4 regions of the Bacillus sp. EB106-06-01-XG163 genome follow, and region 1 is predicted to be linked to each of the others. Evidence: riboswitches for the same ligand, from Rfam matches in the RefSeq annotation. Region 1 holds a riboswitch; each other region holds the start of a gene.
What was found. A riboswitch is a leader RNA that binds a small molecule or an ion and turns the genes downstream of it on or off. The one in region 1 is predicted to bind S-adenosylmethionine.
Positions count from the first base shown of each region.

Region 2: another riboswitch for S-adenosylmethionine. It lies ahead of AC3WTF_RS03860 (2-hydroxyacid dehydrogenase); the one in region 1 lies ahead of metE (5-methyltetrahydropteroyltriglutamate--homocysteine S-methyltransferase).
Region 3: another riboswitch for S-adenosylmethionine. It lies ahead of metN (methionine ABC transporter ATP-binding protein MetN); the one in region 1 lies ahead of metE (5-methyltetrahydropteroyltriglutamate--homocysteine S-methyltransferase).
Region 4: another riboswitch for S-adenosylmethionine. It lies ahead of AC3WTF_RS07105 (bifunctional homocysteine S-methyltransferase/methylenetetrahydrofolate reductase); the one in region 1 lies ahead of metE (5-methyltetrahydropteroyltriglutamate--homocysteine S-methyltransferase).

Region 1 covers NZ_JBYTDS010000004.1:35,811-43,113, forward strand. The annotation lists gene AC3WTF_RS06010 (ABC transporter ATP-binding protein) at 1-1,159, shown strand, start outside; gene thiX (HMP/thiamine ABC transporter permease ThiX) at 1,134-1,895, shown strand; gene AC3WTF_RS06020 (STAS domain-containing protein) at 1,941-2,774, opposite strand; gene AC3WTF_RS06025 (S8 family peptidase) at 2,994-3,953, shown strand; SAM riboswitch class I at 4,093-4,247, shown strand; gene metE (5-methyltetrahydropteroyltriglutamate--homocysteine S-methyltransferase) at 4,331-6,619, shown strand; gene yeiL (transcriptional regulator YeiL) at 6,667-7,303, opposite strand, start outside.
Region 2 covers NZ_JBYTDS010000002.1:341,718-349,020, forward strand. The annotation lists gene AC3WTF_RS03855 (molybdopterin oxidoreductase family protein) at 145-2,193, opposite strand; SAM riboswitch class I at 2,341-2,433, shown strand; gene AC3WTF_RS03860 (2-hydroxyacid dehydrogenase) at 2,555-3,571, shown strand; gene AC3WTF_RS03865 (FGGY-family carbohydrate kinase) at 3,564-5,030, shown strand; gene AC3WTF_RS03870 (RbtT/DalT/CsbX family MFS transporter) at 5,078-6,325, shown strand; gene AC3WTF_RS03875 (hypothetical protein) at 6,357-7,118, opposite strand; gene AC3WTF_RS03880 (DUF948 domain-containing protein) at 7,186-7,303, opposite strand, start outside.
Region 3 covers NZ_JBYTDS010000006.1:173,072-180,374, reverse strand. The annotation lists gene gcvH (glycine cleavage system protein GcvH) at 1-120, shown strand, start outside; gene AC3WTF_RS09695 (YusG family protein) at 175-411, shown strand; gene AC3WTF_RS09690 (toprim domain-containing protein) at 481-846, shown strand; gene AC3WTF_RS09685 (thioredoxin family protein) at 849-1,169, shown strand; gene AC3WTF_RS09680 (SCP2 sterol-binding domain-containing protein) at 1,266-1,616, shown strand; SAM riboswitch class I at 1,725-1,831, shown strand; gene metN (methionine ABC transporter ATP-binding protein MetN) at 1,937-2,962, shown strand; gene AC3WTF_RS09670 (methionine ABC transporter permease) at 2,955-3,623, shown strand; gene metQ (methionine ABC transporter substrate-binding lipoprotein MetQ) at 3,637-4,452, shown strand; gene AC3WTF_RS09660 (carboxymuconolactone decarboxylase family protein) at 4,546-4,923, shown strand; gene AC3WTF_RS09655 (YuzK family famiily protein) at 5,117-5,269, shown strand; gene sufC (Fe-S cluster assembly ATPase SufC) at 5,446-6,231, shown strand; gene sufD (Fe-S cluster assembly protein SufD) at 6,249-7,303, shown strand, end outside.
Region 4 covers NZ_JBYTDS010000004.1:227,116-234,418, reverse strand. The annotation lists gene pdxR (MocR-like pyridoxine biosynthesis transcription factor PdxR) at 1-223, shown strand, start outside; gene AC3WTF_RS07115 (pentapeptide repeat-containing protein) at 231-857, opposite strand; gene AC3WTF_RS07110 (GNAT family N-acetyltransferase) at 1,053-1,493, opposite strand; gene AC3WTF_RS07105 (bifunctional homocysteine S-methyltransferase/methylenetetrahydrofolate reductase) at 1,576-3,417, opposite strand; SAM riboswitch class I at 3,507-3,628, opposite strand; gene AC3WTF_RS07100 (YajQ family cyclic di-GMP-binding protein) at 3,729-4,220, opposite strand; gene AC3WTF_RS07095 (CvfB family protein) at 4,320-5,216, shown strand; gene AC3WTF_RS07090 (BMP family lipoprotein) at 5,387-6,364, shown strand; gene AC3WTF_RS07085 (methyl-accepting chemotaxis protein) at 6,361-7,303, shown strand, end outside.

The DNA.
Region 1 (7,303 bases):
CATTGCGATGGAACCGGAACTCATTATTTTGGACGAACCGACGGCACAGCTTGATCCATATTCCGCACGTGAATTGGCGCGGCTGATCAAAGATCTTCAAGCAAAAAAAGGCTTCGGCCTTCTCGTTATCGAACATCAGCTTGATCATTGGGCGCCGTGGATGGACAGGACGATTGTCCTTGACGAAACGGGTCAGAAGGTGATGGACGGAGAGACGGACGTTATCTTTGAAACAAAGATTGAAGAGCTGATGCAGCTCGGCATTCCGATTCCGCGTGTGATCTCATTGCAGGAGCACGTCAGCATTCCTTTTACATTGTGTAAAGAAAAGCTGTTTCAAGAATCTGTACCGTCTCTGCCCGAACCCCGGCCCGCCGCGCTTTCGGCAGAAGACGCGCTGAGCGTTCACGAGCTGTCATTCTCAAGAGGGGCAGACGTCATTTTTCAGGATGTGAGCTTTTCCGTAAAAAAAGGTTCAATCACCGCGATTGCCGGCCCTAACGGAACAGGAAAAACAACGCTTCTTTCTGCCGCGGCCAAGCTCATCCGTCCGCTGGGCGGAGACATCAAAATAGACGGCAGACCGATTGATTCCTATTCTGAAAAAGAGCTGCGGCGGCTGATCGGATATGTTTTCCAAAATCCTGAACACCAATTTGTCACAGATTCCGTCATTCAAGAGCTGATGTTCGGTTTTGAAAGCAGCAGAGCCGCAAAGGAGAAAGCTCTTCAGCTGTTAACCCGATTCGGCCTGAGACGCCATGCCTCACAGCATCCGTTTTCTTTAAGCCAAGGACAAAAACGCCGGCTCAGCGTCGCAACGATGCTTATGCACAATGTGAACGTTTTGATGCTTGATGAACCGACTTTCGGACAGGATGCCAAAACGGCGCGGGAGTGTATGCAAATGCTCCGTGAGATTCAAAAGGAAGGAACGGCTGTTTTGATGGTGACACACGATATGGAACTCGTCTCAGATTATGCCGACACGATCCTTGTGCTCTGCGGCACGAAACTGGTATTCCGGGGAACTCCCGACGCTTTATTTTCTGATAACACCGGGATCGCCGAGCAAGCGCATTTGGCTTTACCGCTGCGGTATGAATGGATGAAACACGACAGGAGGCGGAGAAATGAACTTGCGGCTGGAGGCTGTTAACCCGTCAATAAAGGCGGCGGCTGTATTGTTATGCGTCATTATGCTGTCGTTTATTTATAATCCGTACACCCCTGCTTTGTTTTATATCATCATTGCGGGAGGCGTCCTCTCGGCGGGGCGTGTGCCGCTGAAAAAATGGCTGCTGTTCACGATTCCGTTTGTCATTCTGGCCTTCGGTTCTTTATGGACAGCCGCCGTATTCGGAAACGTCCCGACAACCGGAAGCAACCTGCTGTTTAAGCTCGGGCCGATTGCCGTCAACAGTGATAACGCGGCGCTCGGGATTTCTATCGCGTTTCGTATTTTATGTTTTTCCGCTTTGTCGATGATGTTTCTTTTCACAACCGATCCGATTCTGTTCATGCTCAGTCTGATTCAGCAGTGTAAGCTGCCGCCCAAGCTTGCATACGGCGTTATCGCGGGGTTCCGGTTTCTCCCTCTTCTGAAAGATGAAATCCTGATCATCCGGCAGGCGCACAGAATCAGGGGCGCGGGGTCTGATTCCGGGCTGAAAGGAAAGCTCTCCGCCTTCAGGCGCTTCACCATTCCGCTATTGGCAGGCGCAATCAGAAAGGCGGAACGCACGGCGATCGCGATGGAATCTAAAGGCTTTACGGGGAGCCGAAACCGCACGTTTTACAGAACTGTTACCGTGCGCCGCGCCGACTGGTGCTTTTTCCTGCTCGTGCTTCTGTTATTCGGCGCAAGCTGGCTCATTTCATTGTTGTTTGTATAAAAACAGGCCGCCGGAGTGATTCGGCAGCCTGTTTTGTTATGTATGTTATTGATGATAATTGAGAGCCTGAGCGAGATTGGACTTGATCGTAATATCTGAGAAATTAATGCCGAGCTGTACGGCGGTTTGAGCGATTTCCGGCCTGATTCCGGATAAAGTGGACGTGACGCCGATCAATTTCAGCGCCTCAACTAATTTAAAAATCTGATGCGCCACCATCGTATCGACAACCACTACACCCGACAGGTCAATTAACAGATGTTCAATCAGCCGTTTTGCACATGTGCTCAGCGTATTTTCAAGAATGAATTTGGCGCGCTCCGTGTCAATATCGCCGACAAGCGGCAGCAGCGCCGTCCGTTTGCTCAGCGTGATAACCGGCGAGCTTAACTCCAAAATCATTTCTCTTTGCGCATTCAGCTGCATTTTTGAGTTATGCTCGGCATGATCGACAAACGTGTAAATCGTAAAATCAAATACTTGTACAATTAAATTCTCCCATTTCTTCCTTTCTCCCTGTGCAAACGAAGATTCATGTTTATCGGCAAACGCATCGTAATAACTGATGTATAGTCTCCGGTTTCTCATGAATTCACGGACCACATACTGTACGGGAGTATCCAGATGCTTCTGGTCTTTCGCAAGCTCAATCACCCACTGCTCGAACTCTTCTAAAAATTCTTTTTTCGGCATGATATACATTTTATTAATATGCCGGTAAAATTCTTTATCCTGCTCCGTCAGTTCTTCTGTGATGACGGGATTTGTCAAAGAATAAATCGAATTCGGATCCGAATCTTCCATCGTTTCGATCCACTCTTTCGCAATTTGATCCACTTGTTCTGAAAAATAGTTGTATAATGCTTCACTTATCTTCATATCTCTTCTCCTTTCCCATTTCCAATTATACCGTCAGCGGATCATGAATGAAAATAAAAGCTGTTAAACTATCCATTTATTTGAAATTTTTTAGTGCGATAGATTACGCCTTTTTTATGAAAATGCTTCAAATGACTCTTTCCGGCCGGCATGCTCTGCCATAAAATAGTAGCAACACCCTTGTATCCACTCGCAAGCATAAAAAAGGAGGGCTTTTTTATGAATGGTGAAATGCATTTGATTCCTTATGTCACGGATGAACAGATCATGGAGGTAAACGAGCTTCCAGAGGGTATTAAAGTGATTAAGGCGCCAGAGTTGTGGGCAAAAGGGTTTAAAGGCAAGGATATTAAAATCGCGGTGCTTGACACAGGCTGCGACATCAATCATCCTGATTTGAAAGACCGGATTGTCGGCGGGAAAAACTTCACCGATGATGACGAAGGCAAAGAAGACGCGATTTCCGATTATAACGGACACGGGACACACGTTTCCGGAACGATTGCCGCCAATGATTCAAACGGCGGAATTTCGGGTGTCGCGCCGGAAGCAAGCCTTTTAATCGTTAAAGTTCTCGGCGGTCAAAACGGCAGCGGCAAATACGAATGGATCATTAACGGCATCAACTACGCCGTTGAACAAAAGGCCGATATCATTTCCATGTCACTCGGCGGGCCAAGCGATGTGCCAGAATTGAAAGAAGCCGTCGCAAATGCGGTAAAAAGCGGTGTTCTGGTCGTTTGCGCGGCAGGAAACGAAGGCGACGGAGACGAGCGTACAGAGGAACTGTCGTATCCGGCCGCTTACAACGAAGTGATCGCAGTCGGATCAGTCTCAATCGCCCGTAAATCGTCTGAATTTTCAAACGCCAACAAAGAGATTGACCTGGTGGCTCCGGGAGAAAATATTCTCTCCACCCTTCCCAACCATAAATACGGGAAGCTGACGGGCACTTCAATGGCCGCCCCGCATGTGAGCGGAGCGCTTGCCTTAATAAAAGGGCTTGAACAGGACGCGTTTCAGCGGACGCTTTCTGAGGCTGAAGTCTACGCCCAGCTCGTGCGGCGGACCCTTCCTTTGGACATCGCCAAAACATTGGCCGGGAACGGATTTCTGTATTTAGACGCGCCTGAAGTACTGATGGAAAGAGCCGAACAGGCACAGCTGCTGTCTTTCTGATATTTTTCTCATATAATGATTGATCAGCTTGTCATATCACCAATTTTTAAAATGTGAGATTTTCTATTGACAGTGGTCTGAATAAGCTGATAAGATAACCAACAAATGATGTAACTTTTCAAAAAAATTTAAATATTTTCTCTTATCGAGAGTTGGGCGAGGGATTGGCCTTTTGACCCCAACAGCAACCGACCGTAATTCCATTGTGAAATGGGGCGCGTGATTTTTGCGCCGAGACGACTGTCTCATAAGGCACGGTGCTAATTCCATCAGACGTGATCTGAGAGATAAGAGAGGCTTGCATTTTGAAGTTAAAGCCTCTTTCTCTCATGAGAAAGAGGCTTTTTTGTTACATCTCACTTAAAGGAGGAAACTTAATGACAACAATCAAAACTTCGAACCTCGGTTTTCCGAGAATCGGCTTGAACAGAGAATGGAAAAAAGCGCTTGAGGCTTATTGGAAAGGAAACACTGACAAAGAAACGTTTCTTAAAGAACTTGACGGTTTATTCTTATCAGCTGTCAAAACACAGCTTGACCAACATATCGATATCGTGCCGGTCTCTGATTTCACCCATTATGACCATGTGCTTGATACCGCCGTCAGCTTTAACTGGATTCCGGAAAGATTCCGCAACATCACGGATCCCGTTGATACATACTTTGCGATTGCCCGCGGTGTAAAAGACGCCGTTTCCAGTGAAATGACGAAATGGTTTAATACCAACTACCATTACATCGTTCCTGAATATGACGAAAGCATTGAATTCCGTCTGACGAGAAACAAACAGCTTGACGACTACCGCCGGATCAAAGAAGAATTCGGAGCGGAAACAAAACCTGCCATCGTCGGTCCGTACACATTCGTCACACTTGCGAAAGGATACGAAGAATCAGAAGCGAAAGCGATTCAAAAGCGCCTTGTTCCTCTTTATGTTCAGCTGCTGAAAGAACTTGAAGCTGAAGGCGTAAAATGGGTTCAGATCGATGAGCCGGCCCTTGTGACAGCTTCTTCTGAAGACGTCCGTGCCGCAAAAGAACTCTATGAAGCGATCACAAAAGAGCTTTCAGGACTGAATGTCCTCCTGCAGACATACTTCGATTCGGTTGATGCATATGAAGAACTCGTTTCTTATCCTGTACAGGGAATCGGGCTTGACTTCGTACATGATAAAGGCAGAAACCTTGATCAGCTGAAAAAGCACGGCTTCCCGAAAGATAAAGTGCTGGCAGCCGGTGTGGTCGACGGCCGCAACATTTGGAAAATCGATGTTGAAGAACGCCTTGATGCAGCTCTGGATATCCTCAGCCACGCTGATGTTGAGGAGTTATGGATTCAGCCTTCAAGCAGCCTTCTGCACGTGCCGGTGGCGAAACACCCTGACGAGCATCTTGAAAAGGATTTGCTGAACGGCCTGTCATACGCTAAAGAAAAACTGGCGGAACTCGGCGTCTTAAAAGAAGGGCTTCTGTCCGGCAAAGCGGCCGTCAGTGAGCAGATCGAAGAATCAAAAGCGGCACTTAAGGCTTTAAAAGCATTCGCAACAGGAGCGAACTCAGCTCAAAAAGAAGAGCTGAATCAGCTGACGGAAAAAGATTTCTCCCGTCCGGCAAGCTTTGAAGAACGATTGGCGCTGCAGAATGAATCACTCGGTCTTCCCCTTCTGCCGACGACGACAATCGGAAGCTTCCCTCAATCTGCAGAGGTGCGGAGCGCACGGCAAAAATGGCGGAAAAAAGATTGGACGGATGAACAGTACCAAGCCTTTATTAATGCGGAAACGAAGCGCTGGGTTGACATTCAGGAAGAAATCGGCTTAGACGTGCTCGTTCACGGAGAATTCGAGCGTACGGACATGGTCGAATACTTCGGTGAAAAACTGGCCGGATTCGCCTTTACGAAATATGCATGGGTGCAGTCTTACGGTTCACGCTGCGTACGTCCGCCTGTCATTTTCGGAGATGTCGAATTTATCGAACCGATGACGGTAAAAGATACGGTCTACGCCCAATCGCTGACGGAAAAACACATGAAAGGCATGCTGACGGGACCTGTCACCATCTTAAACTGGTCATTCCCGCGTGTGGATATTTCAAGAAAAGAAATCGCCTTCCAGATCGGGCTTGCCCTCAGAAAAGAAGTAAAAGCGCTTGAAGATGCCGGTATTCAGATTATCCAAGTGGATGAACCCGCGCTCCGCGAAGGACTGCCGTTAAAAACGCAGGATTGGGATGAATATTTAACTTGGGCCGCAGAAGCATTCCGGTTAACGACGTCTTCTGTGCAAAATGAGACGCAGATTCATACGCATATGTGTTACAGCAACTTTGAAGATATCGTAGATACGATCAATGATCTTGACGCGGATGTCATTACAATCGAACACAGCAGAAGCCACGGAGGATTTTTAGAATATTTGAAAGAACATCCTTACGTGAAAGGCCTCGGACTCGGTGTATACGACATTCACAGCCCGCGTGTGCCGGCAACTGAAGAAATCTATCAAATTATTGATGACGCGCTTGAAGTGTGTCCGACTGACCGCTTCTGGGTAAACCCGGACTGCGGACTGAAAACAAGACAGCAGGAAGAAACCGTTGCGGCATTAAAAAATATGGTCGACGCCGCGAAACAGGCACGAAAAAAACAAGCTCAGCTTGTATAAAAAAACAGCCATCCGCAAATCGCGGGTGGCTGTTTTTTCTGGGCGTGCTACTTATTCTTCAGCGCCTTCGCAAGTTCACTTAGTGAATCATGCTGCTTAATTTGATAGCCCCGCCCTTCTTTTTGCAAATACCCTTTTTGGCAGAATTGCGTCAGCACATGCAAGAGATGACGGTAAGATACACCCAAATAATCACAGACCGTTACGTGCTTCTCTTTATAAACCCCTTCATAAGCCGTCTGCAAAATAAAATCGGCCAGCCGGTTTTCAAGCGGGAACGCCAGACTTTGTGAATATTTCGAAGCCATAAGCGTTGCCTTAGCACTTAAAAACTTAGCCAATTCACGCAGGAATTTCGCATCCTGCAGCAATTGCGCGCGGCAGCGGTAAATAGGCAGAGCAAAACAAACAGTCTTCGCTGAGGCTTGAATTCCTTTTGTGTAATACACTTTATGTAATAGTTCCATCTCTCCGATGTAATCATTTTTGTTGATAAAATTAATTAAAGAAACTTTCCCGTTTTGGTGGGTTACATATATTTTCGCTTTTCCTTCAATCACGTAAAACAGGAAGTCAGGCCTCCTGCCCTCTTGAATAATCCATTCGTCCCGCTCATATTCGCGCACTTCCATAAACTCTTCAGCGGGGAAAGAGAATAAATGCGCGATTGAGTGTTTTTTTAAC
Region 2 (7,303 bases), on a different contig from region 1:
GAAATATCCGGCTAAAGCGATTCCGATGCCGGTATGATATCCATACAGCAAACCTCCAATAAACGTTATCACTTTTTATACGGTGAAGCCGGCCGAAAGGATTCAGCCTTCATCAAAACCGCTCGGCGTTTATTGCGGACGGTTTTAATTGCTGAGCTTTTCCACCTGCACCTTTCCGGAGAAGAAAACAGCGCCTCCTCCCATATCCGCCAGCCGATCGGGCGTGAGCGAATTGACGAGCTGTTTTTTATCATCCATATCGGCCCAAAGACCTTGGCTGACTGCAACGCCGGGAAGCACCTGTTCGCCGACCGAAGCTGTTAATTCACACTCGCCGCGGTGATTCCAAACTCTAACGGTTTCCCCGTCTTCTATGTTCCGGCGTACAGCATCCTCTGTATGAATAAAAAGCTTTGGCGCTTTTTCTAATTTTACGTGTTTTTCATTATTCGAAAATGTTGAATTTAAAAAATTATGATTCGGTCCCGGGACAAATAAAAGCGGAAAATCACCATCGCTCTCAAGAGGGATATGTGTCGGCAGCGCGGGATAACCGTCCTGTTTCATCTTTTCCGAATATAATTCAATTTTTCCGCTCGGTGTCTTGAGCTGTCCCGGAAAAAGCGGTTTTTTCCGTTTGGCTTTCATGAAGGAATGGCGTGAGAGCGCTTCGTAATCAATATCCTCGATATACGGATTGTCGGGAAAGTCCAGCGCCTGTCTGATCAATTCTTCATCGGAATCCTGAAGCTCCTGCTCGGTAAATCCCATTGCTCCGGCAAGCAAACGGAACACTTCCGTATTCGATTTGCTGTCCCCGTAGGGTTCGATCACCGGTTTTTGCAGCTGAATAAAATGATGCCAGTAAGACGTGTAAAAATCCGTGTTTTCAAAAGCGGATGCAGCAGGGAGCACGATATCCGCATATTTGGCGGTTTCCGTTAAAAACAGATCGTGAACGACTGTAAATAAATCCTCCCGCAGCAGGCCTTTTCTGACTTTATTCGCTTCCGGCGCAACCACTGCGGGATTCGTACCGTAAATAAACAGGGAGCGCACGGGCGGTTTTGTTTCTAAAAGAACGCTTCCGAGCCTGTTCATATTAAATGATCGTGGCTTCCTGCCGTAAAGCAGATCAGGCCGCTGGAGCGCTTGTCTGTTATAGTTTAATACCGCGCTGTTGTGCTTGATTGCGCCTCCTCCGGTGTTGAGCCACTGTCCTGTAACAGCCGGAAGGCAGGCAACGGTGCGGACGATCATTCCGCCATTGTCATGGTGCTGAATGCCGTTTCCGATCCTGATAAGGGAAGGGGAGGTTTCCCCGTACATTCTCGCAAGGCGTCTGATATCGTCGGCTTTAACGCCTGTAATAGCAGAAACCGTTTCCGGATCATAGTGTTTAACATGCGCTTTTAATTCGTCACTGCCTTCGGTGTATTCTGTGAGAAATGCTTCATCGTGAAGGTTTTCGTCGAATAAGACATGCATGATACCGAGGGCGAGTGCGGCATCTGTGCCGGGGCGAATGGGAATAAACCAATCGGCAAGCCGGCCGGTTTGGTTCTTATGTACATCGATAACGACAATTTTAGCCCCTTTTTTCCGGGCTTTTTGGGCAATCATGACTTGGTGCATATTCGTGCTGACGGCATTGATTCCCCAAAAAATAAAGAGCTTTGCATGTATGGTCTCTTCCGGATCAGTACCCGCTCCTTCACCCATTGTATAGTTATAGCCTTCAGATCCGGCTTTGCTGCAGATCGTCCGTTCGAGATGACTCGCTCCGAGACGATGGAAAAAACGGCGGTCCATTCCCTCTGCCGCCAGTTTTCCCATATTGCCGTAAAAGCTGTACGGAAGAATGCTTTCCGCTCCTTCTTCGGCAATAAGCTCTTTCCAGCGCGCACTGATCGTATTGATCGCTTCCTCCCAGGAAATAGGCGCAAACGCGGCTTCACCTTTTTTACCGATCCGTTTTAACGGAACGGTTACGCGCTTTTCATCATAAATGCGCTCAGCCATGTGTCTGACTTTGTTGCAAATATTCCCTGATGTGACCGGGTGATCGGGGTCTCCCTGAATGTTAACGATTTTTCCGTCTTTTTTTGTCACAAGCAAGCCGCATTGATCGGGACAGTCTAGTGAGCATACCGACTTAAAGACCCCGTTCGGCTGTGTTGCAGCAGAATTCATAGCCCATTTCTCCTCTTTGTTTATATTGTAAGCATTATAACATTTCAAAATCGAACGTCAATTCAGAAAAAAAGTGTTGACATCACGGAAAGACTTTTCTATGATGAGTTTATTCTTTTAAACAGCCTGACAATTTCATCATTTTATTTTCTATCCAGAGAGGTGGAGGGACTGGCCCTACGAAACCTCGGCAACATTTATTGTGCCAATTCCAGCAAGCGTACGCTTGAAAGATAGGAAAGAATGATCTATACATATTTGTGCGCTTCAAGCGCATAAAGACGGTATATGAATCTCTTTCCTTCTTTGGGGAAAGAGATTTTTTTATGACAAAATTTATGTGAAAAGGATGTTTTGCACCATGACGGTTTTAATTACCGCACCATATCACGACGAGGGGCTGAAGGAGCTGACTGAGCTGTTCGGCCGGACTGTGCACCGGCCGTGGAAGAAGCACGGCCGGGCCTATCGGGAAGATGAATTGATCCGAATGATTCAAGAGACAAACGCGTCGGGGCTTATCACTGAACTTGATGAGGTGTCTGAGCGTGTTATTGACATATTGCCTGATTCCGCTTTTATCGGTGTCTGCAGAGGAATGCCGTCTAACGTGAATATTGCGGCGGCGACTAAAAGAAAAATCCCCGTTTTCTTTACACCGGCCCGCAATGCCCAGGCTGTTGCTGAAATGTTTATCGGAAATGTGATTTCATTTTTGCGTCATACGTATTCTTCCCATCAGTGGCTGAAAGACGGGAAGTGGAATGGTGATTATTTGCAGGCTTACGTCAAATTCAGAGGAAATGAGCTGACGGGGAAAACAGTCGGCCTTATCGGTTTCGGAGCCGTCGGACAGAGAATCGCCCGGCTATTGGCCGCTTTTGACTGCAAGGTGCTTTACTATGATCCATTTGTCCATCATGAAAACCGGGAGTATGAAAAAACGACGATTGAACGGGTATTTTCTGAAAGTGATATTGTTTCCGTTCACTTGCCGCGTACAGAAGAAACCATCGGCCTTATCGGCGCCCGGCACTTTCAATTGATGAAACAGGAAGCTGTTTTTGTCAATACGTCAAGAGCGGTGGTTACAGACAGGGAAGAGCTGCTGCGGGTGCTGAAAGAACGGCGGATTAAGGGAGCGATCCTTGACGTGTTTTATCACGAACCGCCTGAATCTTCTGATTATGAATTGATCTCTTTGCCGAATGTGTTAGCGACTCCCCATTTAGCGGGCGCAACATTTGAAGTGGAAGATCATCATGTGAAGATTTTAAATGAAGCGCTTTTCAAATGGAAACAAGATCAAACCTGCTCAATACGTGAACTTTATAACAAAAGAGAACTTGAAACGGAAGGAGGAGGCTGTAATGGCTGAACAAAAAGGCTACCTTGTATTTGACATCGGGACGGGGAATGCGCGAGTCGCAGTCGTGACTGCCGGCGGCGAAGTGACCGCGCTTGAAAGGGAAGACATTGAATATGTGACGGATCCGCTTTATCCGGACGGACGATATTTCTCACCGGAAAGATTATGGACGCAAATCAGCGCTATGGCAAGGAAGGTTATTGCCAAAAGCCCACATATTACATTAATCGGAATCACCTCCACAAGCCAGAGGCAGGGAATTGTTCTGATCAATAAAGGTAAAAAGGCATTTCTCGGTCTGCCCAACATTGATAACAGAGGGCGTGAATGGGAAGACGGGATTGAGGCAATAGAAGAAGTGCATCAGCAAACCGGACGTCTTCCGAGCGCTTTATTTTCCGCCATGAAACTTGTCGGATTAAAAGCTAGACAGCCGTCTTTATGGAAAGAAGTGAAGTACATCACAAGCATCAGTGACTGGGTGACATTTGAGCTGAGCGGTATTTTAAGCTATGAACCGTCACAGGCTGCTGAAACACTGCTGTTTGACGTAAGGAAAAAGGCGTGGTCAGAGAAATTATGCAACATCTTCGGTGTGCCTTCTGCCATTCTTCCTTCACTCGTCCGATCTGGGACGGTTGTCGGAATGTTAACGTTTAAGAAAGCGGCGGTTCTCGGCCTTTCTGAAAGAGTGCCTGTGATTGCAGGCGGGGGAGACACACAGCTTGCCATCAAAAGTGCAGATGCAAAGCCGGGAGATATCGTCATCGTATCCGGCACGACGACGCCGATTACAAAGATAACAGCGGAGACCGGAACCGAAAGTTTAGAGAATGCATGGCTGAATTGCCATACAGAAGAAGGTCAATGGCTTCTTGAAACGAATCCGGGTGTAACAGGACTCAATTATCAAAAATTAAAATCCATTTTTTATCCGAATGAATCCTACGGCGTTATGGAACGGGAAATCGCAAGTCTGCCGAAACATGATCATGCTTGTATTTCTGCGTTAGGCTCCTATTTATCGCCTGAGAAAAACGCACTGGCAAAAGGCGGATTTATTTTTGACGCTCCGCTGTCCCAAAACTTAAGCAGAGCCCATTTTGTCAAAGCCGCACTGCTGGAAATCGCTTTTTCAATCAAATGGAACTATGAGGCGTTAACAGAGGTGGCTTCCTTTTCACAAGATGATGTGAAGGTGTGCGGCGGCGGTTTCCAAAGTGATGCTTTGACGCAGTTTCTTGCTAACCTTCTCCAAAAGAAAATCTATAAGAGAGAGGGGTTCAGCCAGGCATCCGCAATGGGAGCGGCGATGATTTGCAACGAAGCTCTCGGTGTGAACGCAGAGCTTTCGAGCCGCACAAAGGTAATTGAGCCGGAAGCGGATCAGACGGATCTCTTCCTATATGAAGAATGGAAACATACGCAAAAATTATTTACTCATTTTCAGCCGGCGGTGAAAGCCTGACTTGGGGATGAGATGACAACATGAAAGATTGCTGAGGAGGAACAAAAATGCTTAATAAAATAGGAATTCCAAAACAGCTCGCATGGGGATTTTTGGGAGTCGTGCTGTTTATGATGGGGGACGGCCTTGAACAAGGCTGGCTCAGCCCGTTTTTAGTTGAAAACGGCTTGACGGTACAGCAATCAGCATCCCTGTTTACAGTTTACGGTATTTCTCTCGCTGTGGCGTCTTGGTTTTCAGGGGTCTGCCTCGAAGCCTTCGGCGCAAAGCGGACGATGTTTATGGGGCTGTTGTTTTACGTTATCGGAACAGCCGCATTTATCGCATACGGATTTGAAAATCTTAATTTGCCGGTGATGTATGTCACGTATTTTATTAAAGGGCTGGGTTATCCGCTGTTTGCCTATTCTTTTTTGACATGGGTGATTTACCGGTCGCCGAAAAACAGGCTCAGTACGGCGGTCGGCTGGTTCTGGATTGCATATTGCTGCGGGATGTTTGTATTCGGTGCTTGGTATTCAAGCTGGGCCATCAAATCCTTCGGCTATTTGAATACACTGTGGAGTTCAATTTTCTGGGTCTGCCTCGGCGCGTTTTTTGCTTTGATTTTAAATAGGGACCGCTTTGAAAAGAAAAAGGCAGATAAGCGGGAAAAGGCGCAGGAATTAATGAAGGGAATCACCATCCTTGCTGAAAATCCGCGCGTGCTCTCTGGGGGGATCATTCGGATCATTAACAGCATCGGTACATACGGATTTCCGGTATTTCTTCCGATGCATATGGCGCAGCACGGCATTTCTACAAATGTATGGCTTCAAATTTGGGGAACGATCTTTCTCGGAAATATCGTCTTTAACTTGATCTTCGGCGCAGTCGGCGATGCCTTCGGCTGGAAAAAGACTGTCATGTGGTTCGGGGGAGTGGGCTGCGGCATTTTTACTCTTTTATTATATTATGCTCCTGTTGTATCACATGGGAACTTGCTTTTCGTCAGCATTGTCGGTTTTATATGGGGAGGGCTCCTCGCCGGGTTCGTTCCGATCGGGGCTATCGTGCCGACGGCGGCCGGCAGCGATAAAGGTGCTGCCATGTCTGTGTTAAATCTGGCTGCGGGCCTGTCGGCATTTGTCGGCCCCGCGCTTGCCTGGGCGTTCATCGGACTTGTCGGCGCACAAGGCGTTGTATGGATTTTCGCAGCGCTCTATTTCGTAAGTGCAATCTTGACAAATCAAATCAAAATACCTGAAGAGAAAACGGCAAAACACAATAAAGCATTGCCTGAATACGCTTCTTAACAGCAGCGCCCCGAAAATTCGGGGCGTTTTTTTACAGCTGCTGAAGAAACCCGGCAAAGCGCTGAATTTGTTCACGTAACGATTGTTTGTTTTCGTGAAATTGTTTGAAACGATGTCCGTTTGCTCCGGACGGATGCGGGAAGCCTTCCAGAATGACCGCATGACCCATTCTGCCGTTCTTCTTCAGCATGCGGCAGGCTGATTCTGCTGCTTTGCCGAGAGGGATAAGCAGAATGTCCTTTTTCATCATTTCTATTTCATCCGGAAAACATGTCAGCGCGTAACGGCTGAGAAGAGCTGACCTGCTGATTGCCGGCCGATGTCCCGTATAGTTTTTCTGTTTATAAAAAACAGGGTGTTTGATAACGGACGTTGTATGAAGCAGCTCCCGTTTTGAATCAAATAACCGGGATGAATCCTCAACGTGAAGCGCGGCCGGCAGACCGCATTCATTAAGCATTTCGATGATGTTCTGCCTCGTTGAACCGGAAAGTCCGGCCGCTTTTTTTGTTTCATAGGCTATCGTTTCAAAAGTTTCGCCATCTTTTAAAAGCTGTGCCGCTTTTTTGTAAGCCAGCTGCATTTGAAAAAAACCGGGTGTGATTCCGGAAATGGCAACGACTGCATAAGGGTTAATATATTCATTATGAGGCGAATAATACAAATCCAGATCTCCGTCCTTAGCTAAATGGAAAGCCGGAGTCAGCAAATCCGATTTTGTAAACCCTCCCGAAGAAGATAGTGCTTTAAGCTGCTGCAAAAAATGCGCAAGCCGCTCACGATCGCAAATCATGTTATGCCTCCTTGGATCCGCGCCAGTTTCTCTTAGTGTCATCAAAAACGTCGGATGACATGCAGGCTCATAAACCGCTTTTACCGGCGTTCCAGAGCATTTTCAGCACGTGAGGCGTTCCTTTAACTTCGGCTGCCGTCGTTTGCACGGCTGTTTTTTTAGTAAGAAAGTCTTCCTGCAGTTCT
Region 3 (7,303 bases), on a different contig from region 1:
TTCGTAAACGAGTCTCCGTATGAAAAAGCGTGGATGATCGTCGTGGAACCGGCTGATGCTGAAGAAATCGAAAACCTCATGACTTCCGAGCAATATGACGAAATGACACAAGAAGACTGATCGGATAGCAAAGGGGCCATTTGGACATTCTATCTGTAACGGGAGGTGTCTAAAATGGCTTTTGATAAACAAAAGGTCGATGTGACGGAGAACGTTACGGGCCGCTTTCAAAACGGCCGGTTTTCCTTGTTTCATGAAAATGAAGCCATCGGCGAGATGACAGGCATGGACCAGTACGAGCTCAAACAGGGCTTTTCATTTGAAAATCAAAAATTTTATAAAACAGCCGATGTCATAAACGGCAGCGATCCGAAATATGTCGATTGCGATTATGAGAATGGCTGGTGTTAACAGTTGGCGGTGAATTTCACTGCCTTCTTTTTCAATCTGACGCTAAAACAATCGGCAGGTGACGCGCTTATGTACAACGGAGATGAAAAGGTCATTATCGTAGAAGGAAAATCTGATAAAATCAAAGTCAGGGAAGTGCTCATCGAACCCGCGGAAATCGTCTGTACAAACGGGACGATCGGCCAAACCGAACTGGAAGATTTGGCGGACCGCCTGTTTGACAGAGACGTCTATATTTTAACGGACGCAGATGACTCCGGAGAAAAATTAAGAAAACAGCTGAAACGGGAGCTTCCCGACGCGCGCCATATTTATATAGACAGAACATACAGGCAAGTCGAGTCGTGCCCGGGCCATCATCTCGCATCTGTGCTGATCAGAGCCGGCTTTGATGCTGACACTGTATTTTTGAAAAAGAACGACCTGAGGTGGTAAACATGAAAGAACTCCAAGAAAATGAACTCGAATCGATTCAGGATGACGTTTATCTCCTGTATTTGTACACCCCGTTTTGCGGCACATGCCAGCTGGCGTCCAAAATGCTAACTGTCGTCGAAGAAATGCTGCCCGGCGCCGCCTTCTATAAAAACAACGTGAATTATTCCCCCGCATTCGCCAAAGCCTATCAGATTGAAAGCGTTCCGTGCTTTTTGCTGTTTAAAGGCGGAGAGCTTGTTGAGAAAGGATACGCCTTCCGCTCCGTTTCCTATTTATATGAGCTGATTAAACAAAAAACATCGCAAACGTTCCCGATGTGACAATATTTACAGGAAAATGTCGTGCGGTTTATAAAGGGTTCTGTCCGTTAAAAAGAGAAAGTGTATGTATGGCCATTAAAACGGGAGGTTATACGAGTGGAGAAAATAGAAGTTTCAGAGAATGACGGACAGCATCTGTTTTTGAAACCGCTATTAAACGCCTCAACGCTGCTGATTACATTCCAAGGAGAAACAGAAGCCTTAACGGTCTCAATTAACGGACAGGGAGAAATGAGAAAAACGTCGGTTTCAAAGGAAAAATCTAATTTGACCTTTTACGGAAACCAGACGGAAATCATTCATCTTCTGCATGGTGATGTCTCTTTGCAAAAGCTTATCCAAAGCGGAAAACTCAAAGTGAAAGGATCATTCAGAGCTCTGCTGAAGCTGGAGGCCATCCTCTGGCTGACAAACGGATTTTTTCAGGCGATCAGTAAACGGCCGTAACTCAATCTACTATGTGACAATAGCTTCCAATATTTATTTTATTGACTTTTTATCATTCGCCGTGCTATTCTACAGTAAGAATTTCCGGACGAAAATACGATATGTTTTCTCTTATCAAGAGAGGTGGAGGGAAGTGCCCTATGAAGCCCGGCAACCATCAACAATGTTGAAATGGTGCCAATTCACTCGAAGCGGTCTGCTTTGAAAGATGAGAGAAAGGCCTTTTTCAATAAGCCTTTCTGCTCATTTTTGCAGAAAGGCTTTTCTTTTGCGGAGAAACCCGGAAGATTTCTTAGAATAGTGTAAGGCGGGTGATTGCTTTGATCCATCTTCAAAATGTTTCAAAAATTTACAAAGCGAAGCATGGGGATGTCAATGCTGTCCAAGATGTCACTCTTGATATCAAAAAGGGCGAAATATTTGGAATTATAGGATATAGCGGAGCTGGTAAAAGTTCCTTAATCCGTCTCCTGAACGGCCTTGAAAAGCCGACGTCGGGAACCGTGGAAGTCGCGGGGACGGAATTAAATAAAGTAAGCAGCCGCGGGCTGAGAAAAGCGCGCCAGGAAATCAGCATGATCTTCCAGCATTTTAACCTTCTGTGGTCGCGCACCGTCCGGGAGAACATTATGTTTCCGCTGGAAATCGCCGGCGTGAAAAAAAGCGAACGGGTCCGCCGCGCTGATGAATTGATTAAACTGGTCGGATTAGAGGGGAAAGAAAAATCTTATCCGTCGCAGCTGAGCGGCGGTCAAAAGCAGCGTGTCGGCATCGCCCGGGCGCTCGCCAATAATCCGAAAGTCCTTCTGTGCGATGAAGCGACATCAGCGCTCGATCCGCAGACGACCGATTCAATTTTGGATCTTTTATCCGATATAAATGACAGACTCGGCCTGACGATCGTGCTCATTACCCATGAAATGCACGTCATCCGAAAAATCTGCAACAGAGTCGCAGTCATGGAAAACGGGAAAGTCGTTGAAGAAGGCGAAGTACTCCAAGTTTTCAGAAACCCGCGCGAACCGATGACCAAGCGTTTCGTTCAGCAGGTGACAGAACCAGAGGAGACGAAAGAAACCATCCAGCATTTTCTGCAGGAAACAGCGACAGGAAAAACGATTCAGCTTTCATTTGTCGGGCAGGCAGCCGAGCAGCCCCTCATTACGGAAATGATCCGAAACTTTGATGTGGACGTCAATATTCTGCAGGGGAAAATTTCACAGACGAAGGACGGAGCCTACGGTTCTTTATTCATTCATATTGACGGTCAGGAAAAAGAAGTAGAAAACGTGATCCGGTTCATCAAAGACAAACAGGTAGAAGCAGAGGTGATCACAAATGTTTGAAAAATGGTTCCCGAACGTTGATATAACCGAGCTGTGGACGGCCACATACGAGACCCTTTATATGACGGTCATCGCTTTAGTTTTTTCATTTATCATCGGAGCGGTTCTCGGTCTTCTGCTCTTTTTAACGGGCAAGGGAAGCTTATGGGAAAATAAAATCATTAACACCGTGATTGCGGCGGTCGTTAATATTTTCAGGTCTATTCCGTTTCTTATTTTAATTATTCTGCTTCTCGGCTTTACTAAGATTTTGGTCGGATCGATTTTAGGACCGAACGCCGCATTGCCGGCGCTGATTATCGGCTCCGCGCCGTTTTACGCCCGTCTTGCGGAAATTGCGCTCCGGGAAGTCGATAAAGGAGTCATCGAAGCTGCCAGATCAATGGGAGCAAAGACATCGACGATTATCTTCAAAGTGCTGATTCCTGAATCAATGCCTGCGTTAATTTCAGGCATCACCGTTACGGCCATCGCCCTGATCGGATCTACCGCCATTGCCGGCGCCATCGGTTCAGGCGGACTCGGAAACCTTGCATATGTAGAAGGCTACCAGTCCAATAATACGGATGTAACGTTTGTAGCGACAGTATTTATACTCATCATCGTCTTTATCATTCAGATTATCGGTGATGTAATTACAAATATAATAGACAAAAGATAAGGGAGGATTTACATTGAAAAAGATTGTATTAAGTGCGCTGCTGCTTGTGTTCGCGGGAGTTTTGGCCGCCTGCGGATCAAACGGCTCGAATAAAAAGGAAATCGTCGTCGCCGCGACAAAAACACCGCATGCTGAAATCTTAAAAGAAGCGGAACCGCTCTTGAAGGAAAAAGGCTACACATTAAAAGTAAAAGTGCTGAACGATTACAAAATGTACAACAAAGCGTTAGCTGATAATGAAGTGGATGCGAACTACTTCCAGCACGTTCCTTACCTTGAACAGGAAATGAAGGAAAATAAAGATTACAAACTCGTGAATGCCGGAGCCGTTCACCTTGAGCCATTCGGAATTTACACGAAAAAATACAAATCACTGAAAGACCTGCCTAAAGGCGCGACCATCATCATGACTAACAATGTCGCTGAACAAGGCCGTATGCTGGCGATGCTTGAAAAAGCCGGACTGATCACACTTGATCCGAAGGTGAAAACGATTGAAGCGACTACGAAAAACATTACGAAAAACCCGAAAAACCTGACATTCAAAAAAATCGCCCCTGAATTAACGGCGAAAGCATATAATGAAGAAGAAGGCGATGCAGTCTTCATTAACGTCAACTATGCGATTCAAAACAAACTGAATCCGTTAAAAGACGCGATTGAAGTGGAATCAACGAAAAACAACCCGTACGCAAACATCATCGCCGTACGCAAAGGTGACGAAAAATCAGAGAAAATCAAAGCGCTTATGGAAGTGCTTCACTCTAAGAAAATCAAAGACTTCATTGAGAAAAAATACGACGGAGCCGTGCTTCCCGTATCTGAATAAAGCGAAAACCCCGGATGAGTCATCCGGGGTTTTTTTCGGGTATTAATCGGAGAACTGTCCATAATAAAAGGGAAGGTTAACTTATTGGAGGGAATGGCAGTGGCTCAATACCAGGATAACGGCAAAAGCGTGCATGACGCGTTAAAACAATACAAAGAAGGTTTAGGCATATTTGAACAAAAAATGCCGATGATGGGGCGGAAGTTTAATGAATTTACTGAACAGTGTTTCTCAGCGGATTCATTAACTGAAAAAGAGAAACAATTAATCGCTCTGGGCATCAGCATCAGCGCTCAAGATGAATTTTGCATGATTTATCATACGAAGGGCTGCCTTGACCAAGGGGCCACAGAAGAAAACATCCTTGAGGTCATCAGCGTCGCGGCGGCATTCGGGGGCGGCGCGGCTCTCAGTCAGGGAGTGACCCTCGTGCAGCAGTGCATTCAGGAATTCGGACATACGACGCATTAGAATGAGCAATCGTGTGAATACCGTTTTTCAGATAAAGCGAGCGCCGGTTTCCGGCACATTCGAAAGGATTCAGGGGCACACACTCTTTGGCCGGAGCAGCGGATCATTGTTACAATAGAAACAAATATTATGAAGGGATTGATTCATTATCTGCACCAGCCACGAGAGACTGGACCTTGACTATACGCCTGAAATGGAAAAAGCGATGCAGAAGTCACACGGCATCGGCTACGAGGAATACGGACGGCGTCTTTCAAAAAGGATGGAAGTCGAACGGCAGAGGGAGCTTGAATATCAAAAAAGCAAGTTCCTCGCAGCGCAGCTTAATGAGAAAATCGGTCAGTAAAAAAGGGTGGATTTCCGCCCTTTTTCTGTTTCAAACAGCTTTAATTACGCCTTGATCTTTGATAAACTTTAGGAATGTTCCGGGTAATATAAAAAGTTGTATTTACTTTTCATTTGTTATAAAATTAGAATGAGAATAAATTGAGAATAATGATTATATATTTTGGAGGTATAGATATGGCTGCTTCAACATTAACGATCAAGGATCTTCACGTTGAAATCGAAGGAAAAGAGATCTTAAAAGGTGTAAACCTTGAAATAAAAGGCGGCGAATTCCACGCTGTCATGGGGCCGAACGGCACCGGTAAATCCACGCTCTCAGCAGCGATTATGGGACACCCGAAATACGAAGTTACAAAAGGCAGCATCACGCTTGACGGCAAAGATGTACTGGAAATGGAAGTGGACGAGCGCGCTCAGGCGGGTCTTTTCCTTGCGATGCAGTATCCAAGCGAAATCAGCGGTGTGACAAATGCCGATTTCCTTCGCTCTGCGATTAACGCACGCCGTGAAGAAGGCGATGAAATTTCTCTTATGAAATTCATCCGCAAAATGGACGAAAACATGGAGTTCCTTGAAATGGACCCTGAAATGGCGCAGCGTTACCTGAACGAAGGTTTCTCAGGCGGTGAGAAAAAACGCAACGAAATCCTTCAGCTTATGATGATCGAGCCGAAAATCGCCATTCTTGACGAGATCGATTCAGGTCTTGATATCGATGCGCTTAAAGTCGTTTCTAAAGGAATCAACAAAATGCGCAGCGAAAACTTCGGCTGCTTAATGATCACTCACTATCAGCGCCTTCTGAACTACATCACGCCTGATGTCGTTCACGTTATGATGCAGGGACGCGTAGTGAAATCCGGCGGCGCGGAGCTTGCACAGCGCCTTGAAGCGGAAGGTTATGACTGGATTAAACAAGAACTAGGCATTGAAGACGAAACTGTAGGCCAAGAAGCGTAAGCGTTAGGGGGATAATCATGACATTGGAAACGAAACTAACCGTAGATCAGGAATATGTCAAAGGCTTTTCCGAAAAGCATCAAGAACCTGCCTGGCTGAAAAACCTGCGCTTACAGGCTCTTGAAAAAGCTGACGATCTGCCGCTGCCTAAGCCTGATAAAACAAAAATCACAAATTGGAACTTTACAAAGTTCAACAAGCATACAGTAGAAAATGCGCCGCTTGCTTCTTTAGAAGATTTAGCTGATGAAGCAAAAGCGCTGATCGATATCGAAAACGAAGACAAAACGTTATACGTGCAGCGTGACCAAACGCCCGCTTTCCTTTCTCTTTCTAAAGAACTGAAAGACAAAGGCGTCATCTTTACGGACATCTTAACGGCTGCCCGTGAGCACAGCGACCTCGTTGAGAAGTATTTCATGAAAGACGGCGTTAAGGTCGACGAACATAAACTGACTGCGCTTCATGCAGCATTAATGAACGGCGGGGCATTCCTTTATGTTCCTAAAAACGTTCAGGTGGAGACGCCTGTTCAGGCCGTTTACGTTCATGAAAGCAATGACACGGCATTGTTCAACCACGTGCTGATCGTCGCTGAAGACCACAGCTCCGTCACTTACGTTGAGAACTACATCAGCACGGTGAACCCGAAAGAAGCGGTATTCAACATTATCAGTGAAGTGGTCACAGGTGATAATGCCAGCGTGACGTACGGTGCCGTTGACAACCTGTCAGCAGGTGTCACAACATACGTCAACCGCCGCGGAGCCGCGCGCGGACGCGACAGCAGAATCGAGTGGGCGCTCGGACTGATGAACGACGGCGACACGATTTCTGAAAATACGACAAACCTCTACGGAGACGGCACATACGGCGATACGAAAACCGTAGTTGTCGGAAGAGGAGAACAGACGGAAAACTTTACGACGCAGATCATCCACTTCGGTAAGGCTTCTGAAGGCTATATCCTGAAGCACGGAGTCATGAAAGATGCCGCATCTTCCATCTTTAACGGAATCGGCAAAATCGAGCACGGCGCGTCTAAAGCAAACGCTGAACAGGAATCCCGCGT
Region 4 (7,303 bases), 190 kb from region 1:
TGTGCCGGAGGGGGGCTTTTATATTTGGGTCACTTTTCATCAAGCAATCGCCGTTCAGACGCTTTTCACCCGTGCCTTGGAGGCCGGCGTGCTGATCAATCCGGGAGCTCTCTATCTTCCCGAAGACCGGCAAAGCCTGCGTCTTTCCTATTCATACGCATCCTTACCGGACTTGGAAAAAGGCATTCAAACGATAGCGGACATCGCCCGCCGTTTCGTTTAATAAAAGCTCACGTCACAATGGCTCCGAGCGCTTCTGCGAATGTAACGGCATGCGCCGGAGAGATGCGGCATCCTTTCAGCTTCTCAAGTGAGACGTGCAGATGATCAAATGTGCACGTGCTGATATCCATATTAAAAAGAGACGTGCCGATGAAGTTTGCACCGTTCAAATCACAGGCGTCAAGATCTGTGTATTCAAGAACGGCATCATTCCACTCGCTTTCTGTAAGAGCGCACGTGTCAAACCGGACATGCTTCATATTGGAATAGCTGAAGGAGCTGTAATTTGCGAGGCAGTCTTCAAACCGTACATGACGCATGGCGGAATCCGCCAGATTCAAGCCGAGAATTTTTGAATGCTGAAACGCCGTTCTATGGATGATGCTTCCGCTGAAATCAGCGTTTGAGACATCACATTTGTCAAACAGGACATCCGTACATTCCATATGTCTGAAAGAGACATCCGTAAAAACGGTGTTTCTGAAAATGACTTTTTCGGCGCGCAGGCCGTCCAGTTTGCTGTTTACGACGGCGTTTTCTATGACGACTTCTTTTATGAGGTCGTCCTGAAGCGCTTCTGTGAAAGAAAGCACCGGCAATTCTTTCGGGATTTTCGGTTTTTGGATCGTATTCATCTCATACTTCCTTTTCTGAATTAATAGCTGAAAACGGCAATTGACAGATATCGTTCTGCCTGCCATCCTTGCTGTTGTGTAATGTACAAAGGGTATTAAAAAAGCGGGAGGGCGTCAATAGTACCGTATATAAAAGCAGGCGTGACATTCAAGGTAATGCCCTTAGAGACATGTCCCCAAGGGCATTTGTCTGTTTCAGGCGAGTTCTTTATACATGATCACATGCGGGCCGATGCCGGGTATGTCAAAGGGGCTGCCCGTGCTTTTCCAGCCGAGCTTTTCGTAATATCCCTTTACGTGACATCTGGCGTTGCACCAGACAAGCGCCGCCCCCATATCTGCCAGTTTTCGTTCTGCATAGGCGATTAACGTGCTTCCCGCTTTTTGCGTCCGGTATTCCTCAAGCGTCGCCATGCCGCGCAGCTGATAGGCGGGCGCTGCCTGTAAAGCCTGCTGGTTCTGCGGGTAGAAAGAAGCGATGCTGATCAATGTCCCGTCGTAAAAACCTCCGAGATGAAAGGCTCCTTTGACGCTGTCCTGATCATATTTACAATCCTCAATCGTCTGATGGGGGCGCAGCACGCTGTGTCTGATCGCGTATGTGTCTTCTGCGGTGATGGGTTTTACTTCAACCATGAAAAAATCCTCCTTTGCTTGATTCTTTTTCTGTATCGTACCATGAAAAAGCCGCCTGTCATATCAGGCGGCCTCTTCCGCGTCAATGCAAATATACATCAGCCCGCTTTTCATCCTTTTGCTTAATATAAGCTGCAAGCTCTGACGTCAAATCAGAACGGAGAAACGGGGTGATTAAATAAATTCCGTTAAACAGTTCGCACGCCGTGTCGAGAAGCGACTTGGCGATGGCGAGGCCTTCGGCTTTCTGCTTCCGCTTGTCTTCGCCGGCGAGCGCCATTTTTTCGCGGATGCTGTCTGACAGCTTAATGCCCGGGATTTCATGATGGATGAACTCTGCGTTGCGGCTGCTCGTTAACGGCATGATTCCGATATACACCGGTGTTTTGAGATGCTTCGTTTCATGATGAATGTCAATGAGCTGCTGCTCCGAGTAGACAGGCTGGGACACGAAGTAGTCAGCTCCGCACTCGATTTTTTTCTCCAGCCGTTTTACTGCTTTATCGAGATGGCGGACATTCGGATTAAATGCTCCGGCTACGGAAAAGTTCGTTTTCTTGCCGAGCGGTTTCCCTGATAAAGAAATGCCCTCGTTGAATTGTTTAATCAGCCTGATCAAGTCAAAGGACGTTAAATCATAGACGGAGGTAGCCCCCGGAAAGTCGCCGATTTTTGAAGGATCACCCGTGATGGCTAAAATGTCGGTGAGCCCGAGCGTATCCAGCCCCATTAAATGTGACTGAAGGCCGATGATGTTGCGGTCTCTGCATGTAATGTGAACGAGAGAACGGATATCAAGGCGCTCTTTCAGCAATGAACCGCAGGCGGCATTGCTGATCCGCGGTGTCGCCAATGAATTGTCGGCGAGCGTCAGCGCTTCTATGCCGGTTTCTTTTAATTCAGCCGCCGCTTGCAGAAATTTGTCAAAATTCAATTTTTTCGGCGGATCAAGCTCTACGATAATTGACCGTTTTTGAGCGGCGATTTCGTTTAAACCCGGCTCGGTCCGTTCGTTGCGGACTGAGATGACTTCTTCTTCCCGTCTGATTTTCACTTCTTTATCAGTGACGGGAGAAAGTCCTTGGACCGCTTCAGCCATGGCTCTGATATGGTTTGGCGTCGTACCGCAGCAGCCGCCGATAATGCGCGCGCCCTGAGTGCGGAACTGTACGGCGCTCTCCCGGAAATAGGCATCGTCCGTATCATAAACAAGCCGGCCTTCTTCTAAAGACGGAAGGCTGCTGTTCGGATAGACCGATAAATAAGCGTCACGGAAAATCGGCACTTCGGTGAGCGCTTCAATCATGTGGTACGGGCCGAGCCGGCAATTGATTCCCGTTATGTCAGCGCCGAGATCGGCAATGGACCTGAGGGCTTCCCGAAGCGGCGTTCCGTCCTGCAGCACGCCCTGTTCGTGCATGGATACGTTCAGCATAATCGGAAGTTCCGTTTCTTTTCTCGCGATCTTCAGCACTTCACGCGCCTCTTCTAAATCATAGTATGTTTCCAGAAGCAGACCGTCCGGCTCTTCGTGCAGCAATAAATAAAGCTGCTCCCGAAAGCTGCGTTTAATCTCCTCCAGGCTGTAGGCGTTTTTGTTAAAGGTGCGGATGCCGCCCATCGTTCCCAATACATAAGCGCCGTCTGAGGAAGCGCGCGCGATTCTGACCGCCTCCTGATTGATTTTTTTCGTTTCGTCCTCAAGTCCGTATCTTGAGAGCTTAATAAAATTCGCGCCGTACGTATTTGTCTGGATGATGTCTGCCCCGGCTTCCACGTAAGCCTTATGTATCCGCTTGATCTCTTCGGGCTTTGATACGTTCAGTTCCTCAAAACATCTGTCAATGCCGTAGGAATAGAGGAGAGTGCCCATCGCGCCGTCTCCGATTAAAATCCGTTCTTTTAAGTCTTGTAATAGTCCCATTGTTTGCCTCCTTCGTCACATTCAGCAAGGAAAAAAGAGAAATAAAAAAAGTCTTCTTAAGAAGAAGACTTTGTAATCATTTGTCTCTCTTCTTATCTTCCAAGCTGTTTTTAGCTTGCTGGATTTAGCACCTTGGTCATGGTTTGGGTAAACCACTACACCGGTTGCTGAAGCGTCGTCGGGCCAGTCCCTCGGCTTCTCTTGATAAGAACGTTCATGTAATTGTCATGGGTTTCCAAAACTTAACTGTGAAAATCCCTTTCTCCAAATTTACCGAAAATAGAGACAATAATCAATAGGAATCACATAATTTATCTAAAATTAATAAATTGAACGTCAATCGGCAGGTCTGCTCCGCGGACGGCTGCAATAATCTGCTGCAGATCATCTTTATTTTTTCCGGTGACGCGCACTTGGTCGTCCTGAATCTGCGACTTGACCTTCAAGCCGGAGTTTTTAATCACCGCGTTGATTTTTTTGGCGTTGTCTTTATCAATGCCCTGTACAAGCTTCGCACGCTGGCGCACCGTGCCTCCCGATGCATTTTCGATTTTGCCGTATTCAATGTTTTTCGTCGGCACGTCCCGTTTGATCAGCTTGCCGCTCAGCACATCTTTGAGCTGATTCAGTTTAAACTCGTCATCAGAAATCAGGACAAGTTCTTCCTTTTCTAAAGTTACATCGCTTTTCGATCCTTTAAAGTCATAGCGCGTGCCGATTTCTTTCAGCGTCATCTGAATCGCATTCTGCACTTCGGGAAATTCAACTTTGGATACAATATCAAAAGAACTTTCTTTTGCCATGAGAAAACCTCCTATAACATTTCACTTATGAGTTGATTATAGTAGAATAAAGAGAAATGTCCAACAGCATAAAGCATGAATTTATGCATATTGGAAAAAATGAGAAAAACATCAGCCTCATACGGGCGAATCAGGAAGGACGATAACATGAGACCAGGGCAGCAGCTCACGCTTAGTATAGATCACCAAACCGATTTCGGTTATTTTTTAACCGACGGCGAGGATACGGTTCTTTTACATAACAGTGAAATCACAGAGGATATCGAAGACAGAGATGAAGTGGACGTATTTATTTACGTCGATCATCAGGAAAGACTCGCGGCGACGATGAAAAAGCCGCTCATCAGCTTTTATGACTACGGATGGGTGGAAGTGACGGACGCTGTGGAAGATATGGGCGTATTCGTCGACGTCGGTCTGTCAAAAGACGCGCTCGTCGCAACGGAGCACCTGCCTCCGTACAAATCCGTCTGGCCGCAAAAAGGAGACAGACTGTATTGCATGCTGAAGGTGACAAGCCGCGGGCGCATGTTTGCCAAGCCGGCGCCTGAAGATATCATCAGTGAATTATTTACGGATGCAGAGGAAGACGTCATGAATAAAGACCTGACGGGCACGGTGTACAGACTGATTGCATCAGGCTCTTTTCTGATTACCGATGAAGGTATCCGCGCGTTTATTCACCCTTCAGAAAGAAAAGAAGAGCCGAGACTCGGCAGCCGCGTGACAGGGCGTGTCATCGAGGTGAAGGAAGACGGCTCCGTCAACATGTCACTGCTGCCGAGAAAGCAGGATGCGCTTTCGGTTGACGCGGAAGAGATTCTGACCTATCTGAGATCAAGAAACGGCGCGATGCCTTACGGAGACAAAAGCCATCCTGACGATATCCGCGAACGGTTTCATTTAAGCAAAGCCGCCTTTAAGCGGGCGCTCGGGCATCTGATGAAAAACGGCAAGGTCTATCAGGAAGACGGCTGGACATACGAAAAACAATAAATTTTCTGCAAAAACATCGGTGAACCAAAACCGATGTTTTTTATTTTCTCAAAAGCTCCTATACCCTCATTTGTTTAACATCCTGCCGAACATACATATTTTATTGAAATAAAATATTCTGACATCCGAACCGATATATAACTGTAGAAAAAAACAAAAGGAGAGTTTTAATGAGAAAAATGGCGATATTTGCGGCTGTACTGCTGCTTGCGCTCAGCACGGCGGGATGTGCCGGCAAATCTGAGGAAACAGCGGCCGAAAAAACGAAAACAATCGGCATCATGCTGACAGACAACGGCCTCGGCGACCAATCATTTAATGATTCAGGCTTTCAAGGTTTGATGAAAGCGAGAGACGAGCTCGGCATCACATTTGACTATAGGGAAATAAAAGACACCGGTACATACGAAAAAGGACTGACCCAGCTTGTCCGGGAAGGCAATGACCTTGTTGTGGGGCTCGGTTACAGCATGCAGGCGGATTTAGAAAAGGTCGCTAAAAAATATCCAAAGCAGCGGTTTGTGCTGATTGATTCCGTATCAGACCTGGATAATGTCACCTCCGTCACGTTTAAAGAGGATGAAGGAAGCTTCTTAGCCGGAGCGCTGGCGGCCATGACGAGCAAAACCGGCACAATCGGATTTATCGGCGGTTCAGATGCCGACGTCATTAAACGGTTTAAAAAAGGCTATCTGAAAGGCGCGGAATCAGTCAAACCGAGAATCCGCGTGCTGTCGGACATCAGCGGTACGTTTGATGATGATAAGCTCGGGAAGGGCATCGCCCAAAACATGATCCGAAAAAAAGCCGATGTCCTGTTTACGGCGGCCGGCTTCACGGGTGTCGGCGCACTGAAAGAAGCGGAGGCGCAAAAAGTATACGCCATCGGTGTTGACAGCGATCAATATTACACCGCCGAGCACGCCGTTATCTCTTCTTTAGTGAAAAACGTCGACCATGTCATCTATGAATTGGCGAAAGATTTAAAAGACAACAAGGAGATCAAAAGCGGAGAGATCGTTTACGGACTGAAGGAAAACGGCATGGACTTAGCTAAGATCAGAGTTGTCAAAAACGCAGGCGGGCTGACGAAAAAGATCACGGATATGAAAAACAGTCTGATTGAAAAAGGAGGCGATCTGAAGTGACATTACGGACAAGGCTGCTCGTTAACGCAGCCGTTACGATGATTTGCTTCGCCGCCGTCATCGGCTTTACCATCGTAAACATGATGAAGATTCAGGCTTCAAATGAAGATGAAGTGGACGCGCTGTTAAACGTTCAGGAAGCAAAAGCTGACCTTAATACGTTAAAAGAAAGCATCACCGGCTATTCCTATACGCTCGCAGACGCCCAGAAAGAAGATGTGCGAAGCTATATGAAAAGCAGCTCAGACAAACTGGCGGCGCTCAAAAAAACGATGACGGACGGTGCAGACAAAGCCGCTTATGACAAACTCGCCAAAAAATACGAATCATGGCAGGCGGAGGCGGACGCTGCTCTTGATTCGAAAAGCCCGGCTGAAGCGACAAGGACGGCGGCCCGCATCAACGGTCTTCTGAATGATATTTATATGCTGAATCTGAAAAGCCGGGATCACTATGAAGACATGCAGAAGCAGACGGCTGACCAGATTCAGTTTATCGTTTACAGCGCAGCCGTGCTGACCATCGTGATACTTGCCGTCACCGTCATATCTTCCATCAGGCTGACGAAGAGAATTGCAGGGCCGATCCGCCGCATGGCTGAAAATGCCCGTCGTATTGCAGGAGGGGACCTTGCTGTTGAAATGCTTGATTATAAAGGGAAGGACGAACTGAAAGAGCTGAATGACTCATTCGGAATGATGGCTGAACAGCTCCGCACCTTAATTCAGGCGATCGGAGAGGTCGGCCGTGAAGTCGAGACTTTCGCGGAAGGTTTGACGAAGGAAAACCAGACGCTGAAGGACATGACCGAGCAGGTATCCGTGTCGACGGAAGAAATGGCGCAAGGCTCCCAAACCATTTCAGAAGATCTGCAGCATGCGGTGCAATTCATTGAACAAATGGATGAACATTCAAAGGCGAACGCCGAACGTTCAAAAC